2 regions of the Cytobacillus pseudoceanisediminis genome follow, and region 2 is predicted to be linked to the other one. Evidence: riboswitches for the same ligand, from Rfam matches in the RefSeq annotation. Region 2 holds a riboswitch; the other holds the start of a gene.
What was found. A riboswitch is a leader RNA that binds a small molecule or an ion and turns the genes downstream of it on or off. The one in region 2 is predicted to bind preQ1.
Positions count from the first base shown of each region.

Region 1: linked by a shared signal. The riboswitch ahead of queC (7-cyano-7-deazaguanine synthase QueC) and the one ahead of queF (preQ(1) synthase) in region 2 are both predicted to bind preQ1.

Region 1 covers NZ_CP097349.1:1,535,210-1,538,354, reverse strand. The annotation lists gene queE (7-carboxy-7-deazaguanine synthase QueE) at 1-519, opposite strand, end outside; gene queD (6-carboxytetrahydropterin synthase QueD) at 512-988, opposite strand; gene queC (7-cyano-7-deazaguanine synthase QueC) at 992-1,651, opposite strand; PreQ1 riboswitch class I at 1,704-1,746, opposite strand; gene M5V91_RS08185 (hypothetical protein) at 1,899-2,027, shown strand; gene M5V91_RS08180 (CBS domain-containing protein) at 2,077-2,799, opposite strand; gene pxpB (5-oxoprolinase subunit PxpB) at 3,136-3,145, shown strand, end outside.
Region 2 covers NZ_CP097349.1:3,064,947-3,068,091, reverse strand. The annotation lists gene M5V91_RS16465 (Bax inhibitor-1/YccA family protein) at 131-772, opposite strand; gene mscL (large conductance mechanosensitive channel protein MscL) at 843-1,214, opposite strand; PreQ1 riboswitch class I at 1,357-1,402, shown strand; gene queF (preQ(1) synthase) at 1,513-2,010, shown strand; gene M5V91_RS16450 (YhdT family protein) at 2,168-2,458, shown strand; gene panF (sodium/pantothenate symporter) at 2,455-3,145, shown strand, end outside.

The DNA.
Region 1 (3,145 bases), 1.5 Mb from region 2:
AGCGTATTCATAATCCTTATCATCAAAAACAACAATCTTCAGTGAGACCTGCTGTTCTGCCTTTCTTTTGGTCTGAAGATTATTCACAATATAACCGAGCACATCGAAGTCTGTTTTCATGCCTGAGCTCGGCGGTTTTGGGGATAGGGTCAGTTCATCAATTTCATAAAACCAATCCTGCCAGCGGCTCCCCTGTGTTTCCAGGCAGATCTTAATTTTTTCTGCTTTGAGCAAAGAAATGAGTTCACTCAAATTTTTTAAAAGTGCAGGATTACCCCCGGATATGGTCACAAAGGAAAATCCATCCCCACCCAGCTCTTTAAGCTCTTTCCAAATTTCATCCGGTTCCATTTGGCGGATGCTGTCTTTCGCACTTCCATCCCAGGTAAAGGATGAATCACACCAGCTGCATGAATAATCACATCCTGCTGTACGGACGAACATCGTTTTCTGGCCGATCACCATTCCTTCACCCTGAATGGTTGGTCCGAATATTTCGAGAACAGGAATCTTACTCAACCTCCATCCACTCCCTTCTTGCTTCCGCATAGCTTGTAGGAGTTTCAAAAAGGCGCACAAATTCTACTCTTGCACCAACATATTGCTCTTTTCTGTTTTGGAGGCTTTGTGCCATTTTTTCATAAATCCAGACAACCATATTCTCTGCTGTCGTATTCATTGGCGGCAGCGTTTCATTCAGATACTTGTGGTCAAGGAATATTTCAATTTCGTTTTTCCAAATTTTTTTAATGTCGCCGAAATCAATCATTAATCCTCTGTCATCCACGAATCCGCTTATGCCAAAAATCACCTTGTAGGTGTGCCCATGCAGGTTTTTGCATTTGCCTTCATAGCAATGCAGATGATGGGCTGAATCAAAAGTGAATTCCTTGCTGACCATTACACGCTTATGGTGGTATTTCAGCTGATCGGGTTTGATATCCTCATTTATCTTCTGCAGTTTATCAACAATCCTGAAACCGTACATGGCTTAAAGCTCCTCCTTTTCCTTGAGGTATTCTTCAAGGCCATTTTTCCTTAAATGGCATGCTGGACACTCACCGCAGCCATCAGCCGGAATTCCGTTATAGCATGTCAGTGTTTTCTCACGCACATAATCAAGGGCATTTAATTCATCTGCCAGCTTCCATGTCTCTGCTTTGTTGAGCCACATTAATGGTGTATGGATCACAAACTGTTCATCCATTGATAGATTAAGGGTGACATTCAATGATTTTATAAAAATATCCCTGCAGTCTGGGTAGCCGCTGAAATCTGTTTCACACACCCCGGTTATAATATGCTTTGCATTAATCTGACTGGCCAGCACACCAGCAAATGACAGGAATAAAAGGTTTCTCCCAGGCACAAATGTGGATGGAAGCCCGCCTTCCTCCCCATCCTTTACTTTAATCTCATCACGGGTTAGTGCATTTGGTGCCAGCTGATTCAATAGGGACATATCTAGAATGTGGTGCCTGATCCCCAGTTCTTTTGCTATTTGCTGTGCACATTCGATCTCCAGCTTATGACGCTGATTATAATTAAAAGTGACGGCTTCCACTTCTTCAAAACGTTCCTTTGCCCAGAATAAGCAAGTTGTACTATCCTGACCGCCACTGAACACAACGAGTGCTTTATCATTTTTCATATAAAAATTCTCCTTTAAATAGAAAAACAGGACCACTAAGAAAGCAGACCTGTTTTCCTTAGTTTTTTAAAGAGGGTAGCTAGAACCTCTACCGTGTACACGGATTTAGCTATTGAACTATCAGTTTATATTATCATCTTTATTGGCTTTTTAGAAGGCTTAAATTTATACAGTAAAAAAGTTTTATTATTCAAAATCGCGGGAAAGTAATAATGCAGCGCCAATTTCATAAGGAGGGACTGAAGCCATGATCAGGTTTACATCGACTTCACGCTATTCCTTTGGCATTGCAAAAAAAGGGACATTTATAAGAAGGTCTGCAGGAATGAATATTCAGGATAGGTCTACTCTGATGCGTCTGGGACTGCTGCAATAATCGGAACCGGCAAAAAAGGTGCAGCTATTGCTTGCACCTTTTTTGCGTTTTAATTTTCTGAATCGGCTTCCAGGAGGTCCCACGCTGTTATGATGCCTTTTGGTTTTTCAGTCGGCTTTCCGTTCTCGGTAACTATGATCCCTTCAAGCTTTTCATTTTTATTTCGGCAGTCCTCAAACATATCCTCTAATTCAAAGATAGATGTATGTTTGCCTGCAAACGAGATTTGATGCTTTGATTTCTTGCTGAAAAGCTCTTTAATTCTCACCTTTTTCAACTGGATTGTTTCTTCTGTAAAGTGCTCTGCCATCCATTTCACGATATCTGCCGAAGTTAATAGCCATGAGTATTCCTCTTTTCTCGAGTAAATGGGGAATTGGGAGTGTGAAAATTTATTAATTATGGCCAGTACATCCGTTAGCTTGCCATCTTCATAAAAATAAAATACCGGAGTTGCAGCTATGGAAAGTGCGGTTTTTGGCTTTTCAAAATGGCCGGCAATCCTTTCAATCTTTTCTACCGTCTCGAGATGAGGCTCCGCAATATAATAATCAAGGTCTATTTTTTCATGGACAATGGCATTTCGCAGCTTGGCAAACTGATGCAAATCATCTTCATATAATCGAATCAGCGAATGATTTTTCTGTATTTCTATAAGTTTATAAAATCTATCTGTTCTGGCGTTTTTAGCAGATTGTTTTAAGGCTTTGTGAATACGGTTAAAGGCAGCCTCAAATCTTTCTGATAAGTTCATTTCTAAATCTGCTTCCAATATGATCTCTCCCTAAATGGTGATGTACCTCCTCTATTCCCAAAATGATGGACAAACTAAACTTTGAAGATATTGGTACGCCTTCTAGCAGAATAATTTGCACAAATAGAATTTTCAGTCTATTATATAATATTATATTCTTCTGCTAAGGACATTGCATAAATATATAACATTACTAATAAATGTTTTTCATTCAAGCATTAGAAGACATGATTTTCCCTTTTTTCAGAAAGAATAATGAATGAAATTTTTTTGAATAAAAATGAAGATTTATTATTACCAAATAATATTTTATTCCTCAGTACAAACAAATTTACTGCGAAAGCTGGTGAAATGATGAGATACA
Region 2 (3,145 bases):
GATTTTGGGTTTCCAAAATATAATTCATTATTATCCCGCCTTTCGGATTTACTTCTGATCATACCTAATCTTTTTGAAGGAATAAAGAAATGATGCTTGCACATAAAAAAACAGGAGTTCGCACTCCTGTTTAGTCCCTGCTCCCCAAAATTCCAAAAATACGAAGAATATTAATGAACAGGTTAATAAAATCAAGGTATAGGTTAAGAGCCATTAAAGGCACTTCTTCCGGTGAAACTCCATAATGCTTCATGCGGTTGAAATCGAATAGCACATATCCGCTGAATACAAGCACTCCGATGAAGGAGAATGCCAGCATCGCGTTAGAGCTTAACGGCCAGAAGATGCTGAAAATAGAGATTGCAATAAGGGCAAGCAATGCTGCCATCAGCATGCCGCCAAGAAAAGATAAATCCCGCTTGGTTGTCGTAGCGTATACAGCCAGGCCTGTAAACACAACCGTTGTCGCTGCAAGTGCGACCAGTACGGGGTTCGGGCCAATGGCAGCCAGGTAATGGGCAACAATCGGATAGGTCGTCATCCCTGAAATAAATGTAAATACATACAGGAATGGATACCCGATGGCCTTTTTGCGGCGAAGCAGGAAAGCGAAAAGCAGCATTCCGAGTTCAAGAATCATGAGCGGCAAAAACAGGGCTGGAGGGACGAAAACACCCGCCATCGTTCCGATAAAAGCAATACCCAATGATAAGGCGAATGCCCGTAAAACAGAAGGCAAATAACTATTATTTGCGGTTTGCTGTACATACATTTGTTTCATTTCTCCCCTAAAATCATTTGTATATGTATATACGTCAGAACTATTATATAAGTTTCATCATTTATTGGTTTTTTAAAAGGTCTCTTATTTCCGTTAATAGCTCAACGTTTTTATCCACAGCTGGGGCAGGCGTTGCTTCTTCTTTCTTTTTAAAACGATTGTTGATAATCCTGATAAAGATGAAAATAGAGAATGCCACGATGAAGAAATCAACCACATTCTGTATGAATAAACCGTATTTGACCTCAGCTCCTCCAACTTTTACCATCAGATCCGTAAAGTCAACTCCGCCCATCAGCAATCCAACAAGCGGCATGATGATATCATCTACAAGAGAAGATACAATCTTTCCGAAGGCAGCTCCGATAACAACCCCGACAGCCAAATCAAGCACATTTCCCTTCAGGGCAAATTTTTTAAACTCATTCCACATAACATGTCACCTTTCTAAGAAAATTAACGTAATTATACTATAGAAGAATAAATGAAAACCAGATAAAGAAGCCCCTATTGACAGAAACAGGCTTTTTCTCTATAGTAACAATGACAATTATATTTCGAATATTCCCGTGTGAGCGGGAGAGGTTCATAGCTTCACCCTCTATAAAAAACTATGGCTTTGATTATAATAATCAACCATATCCATAAGAGGATATGGTTTTTATTTTTTAAGCTGTACTTTTTGGACCTCTTCTTAGGATCAGCGGGATCGTATAAAGGGAGGCTTTTTTATGTCAGGAAGAAAAGATGAGGAATTAACGGATATTACGCTATTGGGAAATCAGGGTACAAAATATCTTTTTGAATACTCGCCTGATATTCTGGAGGCTTTTGACAATAAGCATCCAAACCGCGATTATTTTGTAAAGTTTAATTGCCCTGAGTTTACGAGTCTTTGCCCGAAAACAGGACAGCCGGATTTTGCGACCATCTATATCAGCTATATTCCGGATCAGAAAATGGTAGAGAGCAAGTCATTAAAGCTATATCTTTTCAGCTTTAGAAATCATGGCGATTTCCATGAAGACTGCATGAATATCATTATGAACGACCTTATTGAATTAATGGACCCGCGCTATATTGAGGTTTGGGGCAAATTTACGCCACGTGGCGGAATCTCCATTGATCCGTATTGCAACTACGGCAAGCCGGGGACGAAATATGAAAAAATGGCAGAATACCGTTTAATGAACCATGACCTTTACCCGGAGACAATTGACAATCGTTAAGATCCTAGCTTGCTTAAAGTGAAATTTTAAAATAATATCAAAAAGGCAGAGCAATCTGCTTTTTTTGTTGCAGAAAATATACATAAGTGGGATTATATTCAGGGAATATTCTGTATTTTATGGTACGTTACTAAATAAAGCTCTGAAGGGGGACAAAATGAAGAAAGGCGTACATAAAAAAGATCCGCGCTTTAAAATCGCAGAGAGAGAGGCGTGGATTGGCATTGGTCTGGTGCTCTTCAATTTTGTATGGTGGTATGGGTTTGCCTATGGGATGGGGTCTGGGCCTGCTGGTGAGTATACATATATTTGGGGGTTGCCTGCCTGGTTTTTCTGGAGCTGCGCAGCAGGATTTGCCGTAATGGTGATTCTGGTAACAGCAGCTGTTAAGTTCCTGTTTAAAGAAGTTCCGTTTGAAGAAAACGGGGAAGGGGGAGAATCTGAATGAATTGGCAGGTAATTTTTCCTCTTCTCATCTTTTTAATTATTATTTTTCTCGTAGGCTTATGGTCCAGCAGAAAGATTGATACCGGGAGTTCGTTCCTGCAGGATTATTTTCTTGGAGGAAGGCAGCTTGGCGGTTTTATTCTGGCTATGACGATGATTGCAACCTACGGAAGTGCCAGCAGTTTCATTGGAGGTCCCGGCGTTGCTTACACACAGGGGCTTGGCTGGGTGCTGCTTGCGATGTCACAGGTTGTCACAGGTTATTTCGTTCTCATGGTGCTGGGGAAAAAGTTTGCCATCACAGCAAGAAAGTATAATGCTGTGACGCTCATCGATTTTCTAAAAGAACGATATAACAGCAGATGGGTTGTCTGGCTATCCTCTCTCAGCATCATTATTTTCCTTTTTTCTGCCATGGCTGCCCAATGGGTTGGCGGAGCAAGATTAATTGAGTCACTGACAGGATTAAGCTATTTGTCTGCTTTATTCATTTTTGCGGCTTCTGTTATGGTCTACGTGGTTATCGGCGGCTTCCGTGCTGTTGCCGTAACGGATGCTGTCCAAGGCGGAATCATGTTCATCGGCACCATGATCCTTCTGGTTGCTGTTATTATGGCAGGTGGAGGAATACCGAATATTATCAGCGACCTGTCTTCAGAAAATCCGAATCTGATTACACCGTTTGGCT